One region of the Venatoribacter cucullus genome, then DNA from elsewhere that is predicted to be linked to it. Evidence: predicted binding sites of a transcription regulator. Region 1 holds the regulator's gene; each other region holds the start of a gene.
What was found. The regulator sigma-54, encoded in region 1, starts transcription at its own class of promoters, with help from an activator protein. The targets are predictions, from matches to a motif close to TGGCACNNNNNTTGCTNT.
Positions count from the first base shown of each region.

Region 1 (4,967 bases):
CGCGCATTATCACCACGGCTGAAGACGGCAAAATGTGGCAGATTGATGCCCTGACCGGCGAAGCACTGGACCAGGACGAGCGTCTGACCCTGCGTGAGCAGGTGGAAATCCGCTCCATCAACACGCCCGCTGACGACCCGATTACCATCCATACCGACTGGCTGAACTACCATGCCGGGCAGCAGACCGCCACCACCGATGCACCGGTGGTGATCCGTCATCCGGCCACGCTGACCGAAGCCACCGGCATGACCCTCAATGTCGCTGACCGCACCCTGCAACTTCATCATCAGGTAAACACCCGTTATGTGCCGCAAGCATCTGAATAAACTCTGTGCCGCTGCCCTGCTGCTGCCGGCGCTGGCGTCCGCACTGCCGGAAGACTTCAACCAGGAAGTGGTGATTGTTTCCGACCGCGCCGAAATTGACCGTCAGGCCGGAGTCGTGATCTATCAGGGCGATGTCCTCCTGACGCAGGGCACCCTGCGTATTGAGTCTGACCGCCTGACAGTGGTCAGCACCGAAGGCCGGATGGAAAAAGCCACCGCCGAAGGCCAGCCGGCCCGTTATCAGCAGCAGATCAACCCCGGCTCACCGCTGACCCATGCGCACGCGCAACGCATCGACTATCTGGCCGCCAATCAGGAAGCCATCCTGATCGGCAATGCCGTACTGCGGCAGGACAGCAACGAAATTACCGGTGAGCGTATCCGCTACGATATGAACACCGAAGTCATCTCCGCTGGCCAGCCAGCCGACGCTGGGGAAAAACCGGCCCGGATCAAAGTGATCTTCCAGCCCAAAACCGCTGAGCCGGCCACAGCGCCCGCTCCGGCAGTAACCGTTCCGGATGCACCGGTTCCGGCGGAGACCCAGCCATGAAAACCCTGCACGCCGAATCGCTGGCAAAAAGCTACGGCAACCGCCAGATCGTTAAAGACGTCTCCATGTCGGTGAACAGCGGCCAGATTGTCGGCCTGCTCGGCCCCAATGGTGCCGGCAAAACCACCTGTTTCTATATGATTGTGAATCTGGTGCAGGCGGATAACGGCCGTGTGCGCATCGACGATGAAGACATTAGCCACCTGCCCATGCACGGACGAGCCAAAAAAGGCATTGGTTACCTGCCGCAGGAAGCCTCTATTTTCCGCAAGCTGAGCGTGGCCGATAACATTATGGCCATTCTGGAAACCCGCAAAGACCTCGATAAAGCCGGTAAACAGGCCAAGCTGGAAAGCCTGCTGGATGAGTTTCATATTCAGCATATCCGTGACAGCAAAGGCATGGCGCTGTCCGGTGGCGAACGGCGGCGGGTGGAAATTGCCCGCGCGCTGGCGGCCGAACCCTCCTTTATTCTGCTCGATGAGCCTTTCGCCGGGGTTGACCCCATCTCCGTTGCCGACATCATGGATATTATCCGCCAGCTGAAAGCGCGCGGCATCGGCGTACTGATTACTGACCACAATGTGCGGGAAACACTGGCCATCTGTGAAAAAGCCTATATCGTCGGCGGCGGCCATATTATTGCCGAAGGTACCGCTGAGCAGGTATTGGCCAACGAACAGGTGCGTAAACAGTATCTCGGAGAAGATTTCCGCCTGTGAGCCAGTAACTGACGTGGTTTGTCAAGGATAGCCAGACCGGGCCCTTGGCGTATAATGCAACATTAATGCCGTTTTGAGTGAATACTGAAGCCCTATGAAAGCCTCCCTGCAGTTAAAGATGGGTCAGCAACTCACGATGACCCCGCAATTACAGCAAGCCATCCGCCTGCTGCAATTGTCGACCCTCGATCTGCAACAGGAAATTCAGGAAGCGCTTGATTCCAACCCCATGCTGGAAGTGGAAGAAAACGAACACGACGGCCTCAACGATTTATCCTTGCCGGCGACCGCCGACATCAGCACCGAAGTCAGCAGCCACGACCATGACGATGGCGCTGACACCCCGGAACTGGACGAACAATGGTCACAGGAACAGATTCCGGATGACCTGCCGGTCGACAGCCAGTGGGAAGATACCTACCAGACCACCGCCGGCGTGGCCTCCGGCAACAGCGGCGCCATCGACGACGACTTTGACTACGACGCCCGTCACGCCAGCACCGACAGCCTGCAGGACCACCTGCTGTGGCAGCTGAACCTGACCCCGATGTCCGATACCGACCGCGATATCGCCCTGATGCTGATCGACGGCGTCGATGATGACGGCTACCTGCACACCACGGTTGAGGATGTGCTGGAAAGCATGGACCCGGAGCTGAACGTCGAAGAAGACGAAGTGATGGCCGTGCTGCACCGCCTGCAACAATTTGACCCGGCCGGGGTATTTGGCCGCGACCTGCGCGAATGCCTGCTGCTGCAACTGCACCAGATGCCGGCCGACACCCCCTGGCTGGCGGAAACCCGGCTGGTGATCAGCGAACATATTGAGCTGCTGGGCAACCGCGACTACCCGACCCTGATGCGCAAAACCAAACTGCGCGAAGATGATCTGAAAGCCGTGCTGCGGTTAATCAAAGAGCTGAACCCCAAGCCCGGCTCCGGGATCAGTTCCGAACAGGCCGAATACGTTATTCCCGATGTGATCGTGCGTAATATCCGCGACGAATGGCGGGTGGAACTGAACCCCGACATTGCCCCCAAGCTGCGCGTCAACGCCGATTACGCCGCCCTTATCCGCCGCTCCGACAACAGCACCGATAACGCCTTTCTGCGCGACAACCTGCAGGAAGCGCGCTGGTTTATCAAAAGCCTGCAAAGCCGCAACGAAACCCTGCTGAAAGTGGCGACCAAAATTGTCGAATACCAGATCGACTTTTTCGAGCAGGGTGAAGAAGCCATGAAACCGCTGGTACTGCACGATATTGCCGAAGCGGTGGGCATGCACGAATCAACCATTTCGCGGGTCACCACGCAAAAATACATGCACACCCCGCGCGGTATTTTCGAGCTGAAATACTTTTTCTCCAGCCACGTCAGTACCGACAGCGGTGGCGAATGTTCCTCCACCGCCATCCGTGCCATGATCAAAAAACTGATTGCCGATGAAAATGCCCGCAAACCATTAAGTGACAGCAAACTGGCTGCCTTGCTGGCCGACAAGGGGATTCAGGTTGCACGCCGTACCGTTGCCAAGTACCGTGAAGCCATGCTTATTCCGCCGTCGAACGAACGCAAACAACTGATTTAAAACTGTTTTAACTTACCAGCATAAAAACCAAGGAGTCTGGATATGAAAATCAACCTCAGCGGCCACCACATCGAAATTACCGAAGCGCTGCAAAGCTATGTGGAAGAAAAAATGTCACGCCTGAGCCGTCATTTCGACAACATCACCAACGGCCAGGTGACCCTGACCGTAGTGAAAGAACGCATGACTGCGGAAGCCACCATCCACGTTGCCGGTGCCGACCTGCACGCCAGCGCTGAACATGACGATATGTACGCCGCCATCGACCAGATGACCGACAAACTCGACCGCCAGGTGTTAAAACACAAAGAAAAACTGGTGGACCGTCAGCACGGTCACAACTGAGCCATGGCCATCAGCATCGGGGATATTCTGACCCCGGAACGTACGTTATTTGACGCCCCGGTTTCCAGTAAGAAAAAGTTACTGGAATATCTGGCCGGTTTTGTCGCCGACCTGACACCGGACAGTTCCGCCGACGATATTTACGAGCGCTTACTGGGCCGTGAACGGCTGGGCAGCACCGGCATCGGGGAGGGCATTGCCATTCCCCATTGCCGCCTGCCACAGTGTCAGCATCCTTTTGGCGTACTGCTGCGCCTGAGCGAAGCCATTGACTATGACGCCGTTGACCGGCGGCCGGTCGACCTGGTGTTTGCCCTGTTCGTACCGGAAGAAGCCAACGACGAGCACCTGCAGGTGCTGGCCATGCTGGCGCGTAATTTCACCGAGCCAGACTACCGGGAAGCGTTGCGTAACGCACCGGATGCCGGCCGCCTGTACCAACGGGCACTGCACACGGAAGCCTGAGCAGGCATAAGGAGCAATATGCGTCTGGTCATTATCAGCGGCCGTTCCGGCTCAGGAAAATCCAGCGCCCTGCACGTGTTGGAAGACCTCGGTTTCTATTGCATTGACAACCTGCCGGTGGCCTTGCTGCCGGCACTGGTGCATCAGACGGAAGGGGAAGAAAAACTGTCACGGGTGGCGGTAAGCATTGATGCCCGCAACCTGCCCCATGCTTTCGACCGCATCGACGATGTCCTGCACGAATTGCCCAGTGAGGAATACCAGCTCGATGTGGTGTATCTGGATGCCAGCGAAGAAGTGCTGCTGCAGCGCTTCAGCGCCACCCGGCGCAAACACCCGCTCACCGGCCCGGACGTATCTCTGGCCGAAGCCATCCGGCAGGAAAAACAGCTGCTGCACCCGATTGCCGACCTGGCCGACCTGACACTGGATACCACCAGCATGTCGGTACACGAGCTGCGCAGCCAGATTAAACTGCGGGTCGCGGGAAAATCCGGCAGCGACATTGCCATTCTGTTTGAGTCTTTTGGTTTCAAACACGGCGTCCCGATTGATGCCGATTATGTATTCGATGTGCGCAACCTGCCCAACCCCTACTGGGACCCGGCGTTACGCCGCTTCACCGGCCGCGACCAGGAAATCATCGGTTTTCTGCAGAATGAACCCCAGGTGCTGGCCATGGAAAGTGACATCACCTCGTTTATTACCCGCTGGCTGCCCAGTTTTATTGAAGCCAACCGCAGTTACCTGACCATCGCCATCGGCTGCACCGGCGGCCAGCATCGCTCGGTCTATCTGGCCGAGCAGCTGGGCGCGCTGTTCAGCCAGCAATATCCACAGGTGCAGGTTCGCCACCGTGAACTGAACGGCGTGCACTGAGGAAGCCATGATGATTCGCACGGAACTGCTCATTATCAACAAGCGTGGCCTGCACGCCCGTGCCGCCGCCAAACTGGCCGGCACCG
Region 1 is NZ_CP046056.1:2,368,184-2,373,150, forward strand. Features, by position in the region: gene lptC (LPS export ABC transporter periplasmic protein LptC) at 1-329, shown strand, start outside; gene lptA (lipopolysaccharide transport periplasmic protein LptA) at 307-882, shown strand; gene lptB (LPS export ABC transporter ATP-binding protein) at 879-1,604, shown strand; gene GJQ55_RS11255 (RNA polymerase factor sigma-54) at 1,699-3,192, shown strand; gene hpf (ribosome hibernation-promoting factor, HPF/YfiA family) at 3,235-3,537, shown strand; gene GJQ55_RS11265 (PTS sugar transporter subunit IIA) at 3,541-4,002, shown strand; gene rapZ (RNase adapter RapZ) at 4,021-4,881, shown strand; gene GJQ55_RS11275 (HPr family phosphocarrier protein) at 4,889-4,967, shown strand, end outside.

Region 2 (4,967 bases), 1.1 Mb from region 1:
CATCGGTGGCGGTGCTTAAACCGGCAACAATATTGAGCAGGGTAGATTTACCACAACCGGAGTGGCCGATAATGGAAATGTATTCGCCGCGTTTTACCGTAAGATTCACGTCGGCCAGCACCTGATTGCTGACGTTGTCGCGGGTAAATACTTTATTAACGTGCTGAACCTGCAGGTAACGTTCGTTGGCTGTTGTCATGGTTTTTTCCTCGTTCCGTGGGTCTTCAGGCACTGGTGCCGCGGGTAATTAAATTGCCGATGGCACCGACCATGCGGTCAAGGGCGAAGCCCACCAACCCCACAATCACCAGTGCCAGTACGATGTCGCTGAGACGGGAGGCGTTCCAGGCATCCCAGATAAAGAAGCCGATACCGACACCACCAATCAGCATTTCAGCCGCCACAATGGCCAGCCACGATAAGCCAACCCCAATACGCAACCCCGAGAAAATGTAGGGAGCAGCGGCGGGCAGGGTAATGCGCACGAAAAACTCCAGCGGGTTCAGGCGTAATACCTGCGCCACGTTGCGGTAATCCTGCGGAATATTGCGGATACCCACCGAGGTATTAATGATGATGGGCCAGATGGCGGTGATAAAAATCACGAAAATCGCCGAGGGTGCACTGGCCTGAAAAGCAGCCAGGGAAATCGGCAGCCAGGCCAGTGGCGGTACGGTACGCAGCACCTGAAAAATCGGGTCGAGGCCGCGCATGGCCCATTCGGAACTGCCCACCAGTACGCCTAAACCGATGCCGGCAATGACCGCCAGCGCGTAGCCATAGGCCACCCGTTCCAGGCTGGCGAGAATCTGCCAGCCCATGCCTTTGTCGTTACCGCCGTTGTCGTAAAAGGGTTCAATAATCAGCTCCCAGGTATCGGCAACCACCTGCGACGGAGCCGGCAGGCTGACACCGGGGCGGGAACACAGCAGTTCCCAGAAGCCGACCAGTACCACCAGTGTGAGCAGCGGTGGCAGGGCATGGTTAAGCAGCCAGTGGCCGCTGCGGCGCAGTTGTGCCGCCAGTTTGCCGTTGCCGTTCAGGCCCGGCAGAGCGAGGGTTCTTGAAGTCATCGTCAGTCTCCTCAGCAGCGTTATACGCGGCGGATCTTCAGTTGTTGCAGGTAGGCCTGCGGGTTGGCGGGGTCAAATTCCACGCCATCGAAAAAGCGTTCTTTGCCACGGGTTACGCCGGCGGGAATATCCGCTTTATCAATGCCCAGCGTGGCGGCGGCATCACGCCAGATATCTTCGCGGTTCACCTTGGCAATTAAGGCGTGCAGGTCGTAATCCAGCGGAATGGTGCCCCAGCGCTGGTTTTCCACCAGGAACCACAGGTCGTGGCTCTGGAAGGGGTAAGACGCCTGATGGCTCCAGTAACGCATCTGCTGCGGGTGGTTGTTAATGACTTTGCCGGTGCCGTAATCAAAGTTGCCTTTCATACGATCCACGATGTCGTTCACCGGGGCGTTGATCCAGCGGCGCTTGGCGCAGATGGCGGCGATTTCTTCTTTGTTTTCCGGCTGCTCGCAGAAAATCTGCGCTTCCATAATGGCCATCAGCAGGGCTTTGGCAGCATTCGGGTTGGCGGCCACATAGTCGGAACGCAGGGCAAAGGCTTTTTCCGGGTGGTCATTCCACAGCTCGCCGGTGGTGTTGGCGGTGTAGCCAATGCCCTGGTTAATGAGCTGGTGGTTCCAGGGTTCACACACACAGAACGTATCCATGCTGCCTACTTTCATATTGGCCACCATCTGCGCCGGTGGTACCACGATGGTGGAGATATTGCGGTCGGGGTCGATGCCGCCAGCGGCCAGCCAGTAGCGTATCCATAAGTCGTGGGTGCCGCCCGGGAAGGTCATGGCGGCGCGGATTTCTTTACCGGAGGCGCGTTTGGCCGCCAGTGCTTTGGCAAATTCGCTGGTGTCCACGCCCACGTTCAGGTCTTTGTATTCGTTGCCCACCGAAATGCACTGACCGTTCAGGTTCAGCCGCGCCAGAATGCTCATGGCCACCGGCTCGCTGTTAATGCCGGCGGTCATCAGGTAGGGCATGGGGGTAAGAATATGGCCGCCATCAATACCGCCACGGGCAGAGCCCAGCACCAGGTTGTCGCGGGTGGTGCCCCAGGACGATTGCTTCAGCACTTCCACTTCGGGCATGCCGTGCTTAGCGAACAAGCCCTTTTCCAGCGCCACAAACAACGGCGCGGCATCGGTTAAGGCAATAAAGCCCAGCTTGGCTTTGGTGGTTTCTGGTTTGCCGTTGCCGGCGTGGACACGGCTGGCGCTCAGCATTGCCGGCAGCATGCTGGTACCGGCAGCGGCGGCCATGCCTTTTAACAGCGTACGGCGACTGAGGTTGGCGTGGTTGTCTTGGCTCATGGTGGCTCTCCTGGCGTTACTGAATAGGTTCCGGCACCGGGGCATAAAAAAACCCACAGTCAGCTCCGGTGAAGGAACTGACGTGGGCTTCATTGCCGTGTCAGCAACCGGCATTGGTTGCTGACTGAAAGGTGCCTGAGTGGAATCTCCGGTCTTGTCACTGGGGTATTGCCAAAGTTGTGCCAGTTTTTGCCAGCAGGCGAAAAAGCCCCGTTATTACGGCGAGCAGCCGCTGTTGGCCGGAAAAAGACGGGCAGGTGCGGCGGTAAACGTGCCTTATTTGCGGCCATGACTGTCATTCGTTGCACCAGTGTGGTGCCACCGCGATGCCATTGTGGGTAACCCTTTTGCCTTACCCCGGTTTCTGGGACAATGCCCGACTAATTTGGTCAGCCGGGTTTTGCCTCCGTCTGGCCCCCTTGCACGACCAGCGATGAAGACAGCCTTATGAACCAGCCCGCCCAACGCCAAGCCGATGCTCCGCATCTGTTTTCTTATTACCCTTATTGGGCCGAGTGTTTCGGCACGGCGCCGTTTCTGCCCATGTCGCGGGCGGAAATGGAACAGCTGGGCTGGGACAGCTGCGATGTGATTCTTGTTACCGGCGACGCCTATGTAGACCACCCCAGCTTCGGCATGGCGGTGCTGGGGCGCTTGCTGGAAAAGCAGGGCTTCCGTGTGGGCATTATTGCGCAGCCAGACTGGAACAACCCTGAAGAGTTTAAAAAGCTGGGCAAGCCGAACCTGTATTTCGGCGTGACCGCTGGCAACATGGACTCGCTGATCAACAAATACACCGCCGACCTGAAAGTGCGCAGCGACGACGCCTACACGCCGAACGGCGAGCCGGGCAAGCGCCCCGACCGCGCCGTAATTGTGTATTCGCAAAAATGCCGCGAAGTGTACAAAGACGTGCCCATTGTCATTGGTGGTATTGAAGCCAGCCTGCGCCGTATTGCCCAGTACGATTACTGGAGCAACCAGCTGCGCCGCTCGGTGATTATTGATTCCGGCGCCGATGTTCTGTTGTACGGCAACGCCGAGCGGGCCTTGGTAGAACTGACCCACGCGCTGGCCGCTGGTAAAACCCTGGACGAGTTAAAAGACCTGCGCGGCACCACCATTGTGCGTGACGCCACCCCGGAAGGCTGGACGGAAATTGACTCCACCCGCATCGACTGGCCGGGGCGGCTGGATGAAATTCCCAACCCCTATGAGATGAAAGATACCGCCAGCATGAGCTGCAGCACCAATAACGATGCTGGCGAAGCCGATGACGTGATGCCGGTAAAAATTATTCCGCTGCCGCTGCAACGCAAAATCGACCACGACGAAAGCAAAACCGTTATCCGCCTGCCGTCGTTTGAAAAAGTGCGCAACGACAGCGCCCTGTATGCTCATGCCTCGCGCATTCTGCACCAGGAATCCAACCCCTATAACGCGCGGCCGTTAATTCAGAAACACGGCACCAAAGAAGTGTGGGTAAACCCGCCACCGATTCCGCTGGAAACCGACGAAATGGATTCGGTATTTGGCCTGTTTTATCAGCGCGTACCGCACCCAAGCTACGGCGATGCCAAAATTCCCGCCTACGATATGATCCGTTTTTCGGTGAATATTATGCGCGGCTGTTTCGGCGGCTGTACCTTCTGTTCCATTACCGAGCACGAAGGCCGGATTATTCAGAACCGTTCGCAGGAATCCATCCTCAACGAAATTGAAGACATCCGCGATAAAGTACCGGGCTTTACCGGCACAATTTCCGATTTGGGCGGCCCGACCGCCAATATGTATTTCCTGCGCTGTAAGAGTGACACCATTCTGCGCAGCTGCCGGCGGTTGTCGTGCGTGTTTCCGGGCATCTGTAAAAACCTGGAAACCAGCCACAAGCACACCACCGAACTGTACCGTGCGGCGCGCAAAATTCCGGGTATTAAGCGCATTGCCATTGCTTCCGGCCTGCGTTACGACCTGGCCGTACAAGACCCGGAATACGTACGCGAACTGGTTACCCACCATGTCGGCGGCCTGCTGAAAATTGCCCCCGAGCACACTGAAGAAAACGTGCTCAGCAAAATGATGAAACCGGGCATGGGTACTTACGATAACTTCAAGCGCATGTTTGATAAGTTCTCGAAAGAAGCGGGTAAAGAACAATACCTGGTGCCGTATTTTATTGCCGCCCACCCGGGTTCAGAAAACAAAGACATGATGAACCTGGCGCTGTGGCTGAAACGCCAGAAAATGCGCGTCGACCAGGTGCAGACGTTCTACCCGTCGCCGATGTCGCTGGCCACCGCCATGTACCATTCCGAGCGCGATCCGCTGCACCGCATGAGCTATAAATCCGACAAGATTTATATTCCGCGTGACCTGAACCAGCGCCGCGTACAAAAAGCCTTTTTGCGTTATCACGACGCCAAAAACTGGCCGTTACTGCGCGAAGAACTGAAAGCCATGGGCCGCACCGATTTGATCGGCAGCGGCCCTAACGCCCTGGTGCCGGCGGAAGAGACCGCCATGCTGAAAAACAGCAAACGGTCGGGCTTTAAGCCGGCTGGTAAGCCGGGTAGTAAACCCGTAG
Region 2 is NZ_CP046056.1:1,221,438-1,226,404, forward strand. Features, by position in the region: gene GJQ55_RS05835 (ABC transporter ATP-binding protein) at 1-199, opposite strand, end outside; gene ntrB (nitrate ABC transporter permease) at 225-1,073, opposite strand; gene GJQ55_RS05845 (CmpA/NrtA family ABC transporter substrate-binding protein) at 1,094-2,383, opposite strand; gene GJQ55_RS05850 (YgiQ family radical SAM protein) at 2,831-4,967, shown strand, end outside.
Region 2: GJQ55_RS05845 (CmpA/NrtA family ABC transporter substrate-binding protein) is a predicted target of sigma-54. The motif match lies at 2,551-2,568, and genes of this name have one in related genera.

Region 3 (4,967 bases), 270 kb from region 1:
GCACGAAGAAGTGGTCTCATTTGACCAACAAGGAAATGTGGTTGTGAACAAAGACAGCTGCATGTCGAAAAAACTGATGGCCCGCCGGGCTATTGAAGCCCACCTCGAACGTAAACGCCTGGAGCAGAATATCGAAGATTATTATTTCGATTAAATGCTCTGAGAAAACCGCCAACCGGCGGTTTTTTTATGTCTGCTGAATATTCTCCGCCGTCACAACAATAAAAAAAACCGGTCAGCATGCTGACCGGCTTTCCCCTTATGCCCCGATACGCGGGACGCTTTTGCAGAACTTACTTGGTAGTGAATTCCGGGTACGCTTCCATGCCGCACTCGGTAATATCCACACCAGAATATTCCTGATCTTCGGTTACACGCAGACCAAACAGTGTTTTGATGATCAGCCATACGATCAGTGATGCACCAAATACCCAGACAAAGATGGTCAGTGCGCCGGCCAGCTGGCCGAAGAACGAAGTGCCATCGGCAGTGAACGGTACCACCAGCAAGCCATACAGACCCACCACACCGTGGACAGAAATCGCACCCACCGGATCATCGATTTTGACTTTATCCATCATCAGAATCGACAGGACTACCAGTAAACCACCACCAAAACCGATCAGGGTTGCTACCAGCGGCAGCGGAGTATCCGGGCTGGCAGTAATGGCAACCAGGCCAGCCAGAGCACCGTTCAGCGCCATGGTCAGATCCGCTTTGCGGAAGAACAGATAACCCAGCAGCAGAGCACCGATCAGACCACCGGCGGCAGCCGCGTTGGTGTTCAGGAATACCAGAGCTACAGAATGTGCATTGCCGATATCGCCGAGTTTCAGCACCGAACCACCGTTGAAACCGAACCAGCCCATCCACAGGATGAAGGTACCCAGAGTGGCCAGCGGCAGGTTAGCACCCGGGATGGCACGGATTTCACCGTTCGGGCCGTATTTGCCTTTACGGGCACCCAGCAGAATTACACCCGCCAAAGCCGCAGCAGCACCCGCCAGGTGAACGATGCCTGAACCGGCGAAGTCTTTGAAGCCCATATCGCCCAGATTGTACAGACCGAATACAGACTCACCGCCCCAGGTCCAGGAACCTTCCATCGGGTAAATAACAGCAGTCATCACCACCGCGAAGGCCAGGAAAGCCCACAGCTTCATCCGCTCAGCCACCGCGCCGGATACAATCGACATAGCGGTTGCTACGAATACCACCTGGAAGAAGAAGTCGGATGCACCGGAGTAGATAGAACCCCCCTGGAAACCGTCTTCACGGGCCGCAAATTCGCCCAGCACGGCTGCTGTATCCACTTCGGTAATACCCGACAGGAAGTAACCGCCGCCGTACATAATCTGATAACCGCACACCAGATACATGGTGCAGGCAATAGAAAAGAGAGCAACGTTTTTGGTAAGAATTTCAGTGGTGTTTTTAGAACGGACCAGGCCCGCTTCCAGCATGGCGAAACCTGCCGCCATCCACATTACTAACGCGCCACACACCAGAAAATAAAAGGTGTCCATGGCGTATTGAAGTTCATAGATATTGTTTTCCATGATAAGCCCCCCGCATAAGGCTCTGATTCATTCAAAAAGAAAAGATCGATCAGATCGCGTCTGCGCCGGTCTCGCCGGTACGGATACGGATAATCTGTTCCAGATTGGTAACAAAAATTTTGCCGTCGCCGATTTTGCCGGTGTTGGCCGCTTTGGTAATGGCTTCAATTACTTTGTCGGTGAGGTCATCAGAAACAGCCACATCGATTTTTACTTTGGGCAGAAAATCCACCACATATTCAGCACCACGATACAGTTCAGTGTGACCTTTCTGACGGCCGAAACCTTTCACTTCGGTCACTGTGATGCCCTGAACGCCGATTTCGGACAGTGCTTCACGCACATCGTCCAATTTGAACGGCTTAACCACAGCAGTAATGAGTTTCATAGAAAAACCCCTTTGTTAAATGCTTTAAAGTTGATTCACAGCCCGTGCGGGGGCACGGGCTATTGTAAGCGTTTTACAGTTCAATAGGCAGGCTGTAGCTCACCTGGAACAGGGCGCGTTGAGAAATATCGCCGTCTACAATCTTGCTGACACCAAAGGCAATGTTGTCGTTGTATTGGTAAGACAGATCAACGTGGGTGTACTCAGAGGCTGCATCAGCAGTCTGATTGCCGATAACAACACCAAACTTGTCATAGCCGTAAGAAAGCTTTGCATACAGGTAGTCTTCGCCGCCCATGGCATTTTTATCATCAGCAACAGGCACAGTCAGAGACAATCCCAACCCTGAAAAACCAACACTTGCGGTCAGCTCAACAAATTGGCCAAGATCGATTTTAGTGGTTGGGTATACATATCCCAGCACATTCACATCGTAGGAGAAGTCACCAGACTCACCACCAAAACCGAAATACACATTGTATTCATCACCAGCAGCGGTATCACCAGAAGTACCCCACACACCGGCGTAAGCACCGGAGTCATGTGCATAATCCAGAGCACCGGAAACAGCAGGAGTGCCTGACCCCATCAATAAGCCACGGAAGATGTAGTTATTGGCAACAGCAGCCGATGCCGACACTTCCGCCTGAACAGCCTGAACACCCACCAGACCTGCAGACATAACACCAGCCAGAGCGATTACTTGAGACAGTTTCTTCATGGTTCATTCCTTTATACAGTTAAGGATTTCTTTCGGTTAAACCCGTTTGGTGCGCACTGTTTTATTTCCGCGCTCACCACGTAACTGTCCTATAGCAGCCGCTGTGCCAACTTTTAAAAACAATCAGCCAGCCCGCATAAACACTGGCTTTAATAATTTAATTTCGGGATTTAAGACAGCGCAGCGGATCAAAAACGGACCACCAAAGAAATAAATGTGCACTTAAAGTGCATCGCTTTTTTCAGGCATGCACCAAAGCCGTGCAATTCTGCTGAGGGATTTGTCAGGGGTTCAGAAGAAGCGCCTAAACGGCTACCTGCATGCTAAGATCGCAGCCAGATTCACTGACTGAGACTCTTGACTATGATGAACCCGGAACAGATCCGCCAACGCATCCAGGACATGTTGCAACAAGGCCCGCTGGCCGGCTTGTCGGGTGAAATAAAACTGCTGCTGCAAAGCCAGCTGCAGGCGCTGCTGACCAGTGCGGATCTGGTCAGCCGGGAAGAGTTTGACGTGCAGAGTGAAGCGCTGCGCCGCACCCGGCAACGCCTGGAAGAGCTGGAAGCACGGCTGAGCGTACTGGAACAACAACAGCCGTAGCAGCCAGGTCAGACCGCTACCAGCGCATCCAGATGATTACGCACATGCAGCCAATGGGCGGCGGCATAGGCCTGTTTATCCAGCGCACCGTAAGCAAAGTGCGGCTTTAATGGCCCATCGTAACGCTGAAAATCCGCTAACGCCTGCAGCAACAGGTCACGCGCCTGCGTTACCGGCAGGCTGGCATCCAGTGCGGCGGCACCGGGAATGGCTTCGTTCAGATCATGGCGCATAGCACCCGCAGCACGGAATACGGTTGCTGCCGCGCGCCCGGCGGTATGCTGAAATAACGACGAAAAGGGCCGCGGATAACCATCCAGTGAATAACGCACACTCTGGGCGCAGTGCTGCAGCATCTGGCTCAGGTTCCAGCTGCCCGGATTCTGCAAACTCAAGGGTAAACGGGCTAATTCAGCCTGCAGGGCAGGCAGATCATAATGGCGCTGACGCGCAATAACGGCGGGCGCAGCCACCAGCGCCACGGGCAGCGCAGTGCCCAGCAGCAAAAATTGACGGCGGTTCATAAGTATCCTGTGGTGATGTTCTTATTGTAATAACGGTGGCCGTGAATAGGCCGGCTGACGATTGTTGGTATTCTGCTGTAAATAGTCCAGCCATTCCGGCATCGGTAACGCCTTCGACCATAACCAGCCCTGACCATCATCACAGCCCAGTAAACGCAGCTGCTGCAGGGTGTCTTCATCCTCCACGCCTTCCGCCACCACCTTCAGATCCAGGCTGTGGGCCATCTGAATCATGGCCCGCACCAGCGGTTTATCGCGGTCAGAGACACCCAGCGCCGACACAAAAGATTTATCAATTTTCAGCCGGCTGGCATTAAAGCGGCGCAAATACCCCAGGTTGGAATAACCGGTACCGAAATCATCGATGGCCAGCGTCACGCCCATAGCGTGCAGGCGGTCAAGCTGCTGCTGAATGCTGTTATCGTCACTGATCAGCAGCGACTCAGTCAGCTCCAGCTCCAGCAAGTGCGCCGGCAACCCGGTACGGCGCAAGATGGTTTCCACCAGCTCCGGCAGATTACCGCCCCGGAATTGCACCATGGAAATATTCACCGCTACGCCAACGTTGCCAAAGCCCTGGGTGCGCCAGTTCATACAATCGGTACAGGCCCGCTCCAGCACCCAGCGGCCGATTTCATGGATAATGCCACTGCTTTCTGCCAGCGGAATAAACTGATCCGGGTTAATAAATTGCCCGCCTTTCTGCGGCCAGCGCAACAAGGCTTCACAGCTGTGAATCCGGCCATCGCTCAGATCGTACTGGGGCTGGTAATAAAGGTGGAACTGCTCTTCTTTCAGGGCGTCCCGCATCAGCTTCAGCAGGTAAAATTTATCCACACTGATACGGTTAAGATCATCGTGGAAATAACTGAAGGTATTGCGCCCTTTTTCTTTGGCATCGTACATCGCCAGATCAGCCGAGCGACAGAGTTCAGCAAAGCTTTCACCGTGCTCCGGCGCCAGCGCAATACCCACCGAACCGGAAATATCAATATGCGTCTGCATAATAAAAAATGGCCGCGTGGCCGCTTCCAGTAATTGCTGTGCGCGCTGTTGTGCCTGCTGGGTAACCGGTTGTTTCCGGTCAGCCAGCACCAGCCATAAAAATTCATCACCACCAAAACGGCACAGCACTTCACCGGGCTGCTGTAATTCCTGCAACCGGGCCGATA
Region 3 is NZ_CP046056.1:2,637,760-2,642,726, forward strand. Features, by position in the region: gene GJQ55_RS12440 (PA3496 family putative envelope integrity protein) at 1-154, shown strand, start outside; gene GJQ55_RS12445 (ammonium transporter) at 294-1,559, opposite strand; gene glnK (P-II family nitrogen regulator) at 1,609-1,947, opposite strand; gene GJQ55_RS12455 (TorF family putative porin) at 2,021-2,668, opposite strand; gene GJQ55_RS12460 (accessory factor UbiK family protein) at 3,032-3,271, shown strand; gene GJQ55_RS12465 (DUF1569 domain-containing protein) at 3,280-3,795, opposite strand; gene GJQ55_RS12470 (putative bifunctional diguanylate cyclase/phosphodiesterase) at 3,817-4,967, opposite strand, start outside.
Region 3: GJQ55_RS12455 (TorF family putative porin) is a predicted target of sigma-54. The motif match lies at 2,760-2,777, and genes of this name have one in related genera.

Region 4 (4,967 bases), 320 kb from region 1:
TGCAGCAACTGGCCGCTGCCATTAACCGTCAGCTGAACAGCCAGGATTCTGATGGCTACATTGGTGTGCAGGCGCAGGCGGTTGAAATTGTTCCCAATACCGTACCGCCACAGTACAAGCTGGAACTGCGGGCCACCGAAGAAGGCGAAGCTTCCCTTATTTCAATCACCAACGTCAGTGCCTCTGGCCCCGACATCAGTGAAGCTCAGCTGTATGGTTTGCTGCAGGCCAACCCGGCCGACGGCAGCCTGCTGACCACCGGTATTGAAGGCGTTAACAACCTGTACCCGGAACAGCGCGTTACCCTGACCAACCCGGATGGTGAAGAAACCGACATTCTGATTCCGGAGCGCAGTGAAGCGAACGAAATTGTCGCGCTGTTTAACCTGCAGCCTGGTGTAACGGCGTCGGCCGAAACCACCATGACCATTCCGCTGTCCAGTTTTAACAGCCCCAGCAACGATATGCGCATTACCGTCAATGGTCAGCAACTGAACTCTACGTCGCTGCCGGATATTGCCGATGAAATTAATGCCCTGCGCAGCAGCACCTTACCGGGTTTCCGCGCCAGCATTGCCGATAATGGCGATCTGATTATTACCAACCAGATTGGCCGTGACATCAAACTGGCGATGCGCAGCCCGGTGGTCACCGACTCGCTGGTGGTGCAGGGTGCGGCTAACACCGGCCCGGTAGTGCTGGGTGGCACTGCCACGGCTGACCGCGCGGCGGCAGTAGGCGGTGTTGTGACCTTTATCTTCAATGAAGGTTACACCCTCAGCGATCCGCAGCCGGCGGTAGCGGGTATTTTCGGGGCGCTGACTCCGGAAGAATTTACTCCGTTCACCCTGAATGCCTTTGATCCGCTGGATCAGGACACCTACAACCACTCAACGTCGATGAAAATCTACGACAGCCTGGGTAATTCCCATGTGATGACTCAGTACTTCGTGAAAGAGCCGCTGGATCCATCGCGTCCGAACGAACAGAACATCTGGGCCATGTACGTTCAGGTGGATGGCTATGATGTGGGCGATCCGGATTCCAGTCTGCCGTTCCCGCAGAACCTGGAGCCGACCCGCGCCCGCTTTGAGCTGTTCTTTAATCAGGACGGCTCACTGGATACCACAGCCACCGGCGATATGTTTATTACCAACTGGGACCCGCGTGACGCCGAAGGCAACCCCAGCGGTGCCTTGGGTTCAGTAAACGTGCTGGAAGGGGGGTTACCGCTGAGCGAACCGGCCAGTAACTCCAACTTCCAGATTGATCTGGCGGGCACCACGCAGTTCGGCAGCGCCTTTGCGGTGAACGAAGTGAACCAGAACGGTTACAGCACCGGTCGTTTAACCGGCCTGGAAGTGGACCAGGAAGGCATTATCTTTGCCCGCTTCACCAACGGTCAGGCGCAAACCCTGGGCCAGGTGGCACTGGCCAACTTCCGTAATCCGGAAGGCCTGACCCCGCTGGGCGACACCGCCTGGGGTGAATCCTTTGAATCGGGTGTGGCCACCATTGGTTCGCCGCGTACCGCCTCGTTTGGTCAGATCACCTCGTCGGCCCTGGAAGACTCCAACGTCGAACTGTCCGAGCAGCTGGTGCGCCTGATTATTGCCCAGCGCAACTATCAGGCCAGCGCCAAAACCATTGAAACCACCGATCAGGTGACTCAGACCATCCTTAACCTCTAAGGTTGAGGATGCCGGCAAGCCTTTTCCGCTAAGCGTAGGAAAGGCTGCCGATTTTCCGCCACGGCGTTCTTATGGAACGCCGTATTTTTTTGTAACGCATTGAAAAATAACAATTAATTAGAATTGGCATAGTATCTGCTTTGTTTTATTCAACCGGTGCGTAAGCACTGCCTGAACAGCAAAGGTAATACTATGGATCGTGCGTTATTTATCGCCATGTCGGGTGCCAAACAGAACACCCTTGGCCAAAGTGCCCACGCCAATAATCTGGCGAATGCCAGCACCACAGGTTTCCGCGCCGACTACACCCAAAGCCGCGCGCAAGGCGTCTACGGCGAACATTTTCCCACCCGTGCCTACGCCATGACCGAACGTCCGGCCAGCGACTTCCGCCAGGGCCCGTTAATGGAAACCGGCCGCATGCTGGATGTTTCTATTGAAGGCGACGGCTGGTTTGCCGTGGTCGGCCCCGATGGTGAAGAAGCCTACACCCGCGCCGGCGATTTAAGCGTCGCTCCCGACGGCCGGCTTATTAACGGCCAGGGTTTGCAGTTAATCGGCGATGGCGGCCCGGTGGTGATTCCCGAATACGAAAGCATTGAAGTGAGCCGCGCCGGCATCGTGACCATTCAGCCGTTTGGTGAAGTACCGGCCGCCGTGGCCGAGCCGGTGCAGCTGAAACTGGTGCGCCCCGATGTGCGCGAGCTGGAAAAAGGCGAAGACGGCCTGTTCCGCTTCCGCGACCCCAACACCCCGCCAGCATTGCCGGAACCGGGCGTCAGCCTGGCGAACGGCTTTCTGGAAGGCAGCAACGTTAACGCTGTTACCGAACTCACCAGCATGATCGCCCTGAACCGTCAGTACGAAATGCAGGTAAAACTGATGAAGCGCGTCGATGAAAACACCGCCGCCACCACCCAGATACTGGGCAACCAGTAAGGAGCCTGAATTATGATGCCAGCACTTTGGGTCAGCAAAACCGGTCTGGAAGCCCAGGACCTTAACCTCACCACGGTGTCCAACAACCTGGCCAACGTCTCCACCACCGGCTTTAAAAAAGACCGCGCGGTGTTTGAAGACCTGCTGTATCAGGTACAGCGGCAACCGGGCGCCAATTCTTCGGCGGATACCCGCCTGCCATCCGGCCTGCAGCTGGGTACCGGTGTGCGTACCGCCGGCACGCAAAAGATTTTTACCACCGGCTCGCTGAACGTCACCGATCAGCCGCTGGATCTGGCCATTAACGGCCGTGGTTTCTTTCAGATTGCCATGCCCGACGGCACCATTGGTTACACCCGCGACGGCACCTTTCACATCAACGACGAAGGCGTGGTGGTTAACGTTAACGGTTACCCGCTGGAACCGCAGATTACCATTCCGGAACAGACCAACCAGCTCACCATCAGCAAAGACGGCATTGTGCAGGCCACCCTGTTCGGTGACCCCACGCCACAGGAGCTGGGCCAGATTGAAACCGCCGACTTTATTAACCCCGCCGGCCTGCAGGCCGTGGGCGGCAACCTGTTCTACGAAACCGCCTCCAGTGGCGCGCCGCTGGTCGGTGTGCCCAATGAAGAAGGCTACGGCACGGTAGAGCAGGGCGCGCTGGAAAACTCCAACGTCGAAGTGGTGGAAGAGCTGGTGAAAATGATTACCGTGCAACGCGCCTACGAAATGAACTCCAAGGTGGTGTCTGCCGCCGACCAGATGCTGCAGTTCTTAACGCAGAATACCTGAGGAGGCTGATATGAAAGCATTGCTGCTGTTGTTGCCATTGCTGACCTTAACCGCCTGCACCAGCGTGCCGCTGGAAAAAGACGTGTTTCCCGACGATCCGGATTTTGCCCCGGTATCGGCGCAAAGCCTGCAGCCGCCACCGGTGGAAAATGGTTCATTGTTTCAGGCCCGCTACGGTATTGGCCTGTACACCGACCAGCAGGCACGGCGGGTGGGCGATATTATTACGGTGATTTTTGACGAGGCCTACCAGTCCAGCAAATCGGCTGAAACCACCGCCGACAAATCCTCCACCGCCAACATTAACCCCGGCAGTATTCTGGGTACGGTGCCCAGCTGGAACGGCATGAGCCTGAATACACAGCTGAGCGCCGATCGGGAATTCAGTGGTAAAGGCGAGGCCGACCGCTCCAACAGCCTGCAGGGGCAGATCAGCGTGACCGTGTCCGACATTATGCCCAACGGCATTCTGCGCATTCGCGGTGAACGCTGGCTTACCTTAAGTGAAGGCGATGAATACATCCGCATTGCCGGCCTTATCCGCCCGCAGGACATCAGCCCCAACAACACGGTTATGTCCAGCAAAGTGGCCGATGCCCGCATTTCCTTCGGTGGCCGTGGCGGCCTGAATAACGCCACCAAACAAGGCTGGTTCAGCCGTATACTGATGTCACCCTGGTGGCCGTTCTGAACCCACAACGGCAAGGAGTAACCGCCATGAAACGTACACTGATTCTGCTGACCGCGCTGCTGTGCAGCACCCTGGCTCAGGCTGAACGCATTAAAGACATCACCAGCATTGCCGGTGTGCGTTCCAACCAGCTGGTGGGTTACGGTCTGGTGGTTGGCCTCGATGGCAGCGGCGACAAAGCCCCCTTCACCACCCAGACCTTCCGCAACATGATGACCGAATTCGGCATCTCCCTGCCGCCCGGTGTCGACCCGAAACTGAAAAACGTTGCCGCTGTATCGGTAACCGCAGAATTACCGGCCTTTGCCAAACCCGGCCAGCGCATTGACGTAACCGTGGCCTCGTTAGGCAACGCCAAAAGCCTGCGCGGCGGGGCATTATTATTTACTCCGCTGAAAGGCGCCGACGGTGGCGTGTACGCCGTGGCCCAGGGCAACCTGGTGGTGGGTGGTTTTGGCGCCCAGGGGAACGACGGCTCCAGCATTACCGTTAACGTCCCCAGTGCCGGCCGTATTCCCAACGGCGCCACGGTGGAACAAACCGCCCCCAGCACCTTCAGCCGTGGTGACAGCCTTATTTTCAACCTCGACCAGCCCGACTTCACCACCGCCCGCGCCATGGTGGATAAAATTAACCAGCTGATGGGCCCGGGTTCCGCCGAAGCACTGGACGCTGCCTCGATCCGGGTAAGCGCACCGCGCGACACCACCCAGCGCGTCAGCTATTTATCGATTATCGAAAATCTGGAAATTGAAACCGGTAAAGAACGCGCCAAAGTCGTTATTAATTCACGCACTGGCACCATCGTTATGGGTCAGAACGTGCTGATCGAACCGGTGGCCGTTACC
Region 4 is NZ_CP046056.1:2,052,562-2,057,528, reverse strand. Features, by position in the region: gene GJQ55_RS09775 (flagellar hook-basal body complex protein) at 1-1,691, shown strand, start outside; gene GJQ55_RS09770 (flagellar basal body rod protein FlgF) at 1,884-2,630, shown strand; gene flgG (flagellar basal-body rod protein FlgG) at 2,643-3,428, shown strand; gene GJQ55_RS09760 (flagellar basal body L-ring protein FlgH) at 3,439-4,119, shown strand; gene GJQ55_RS09755 (flagellar basal body P-ring protein FlgI) at 4,146-4,967, shown strand, end outside.
Region 4: GJQ55_RS09770 (flagellar basal body rod protein FlgF) is a predicted target of sigma-54. The motif match lies at 1,816-1,833, and genes of this name have one in related genera.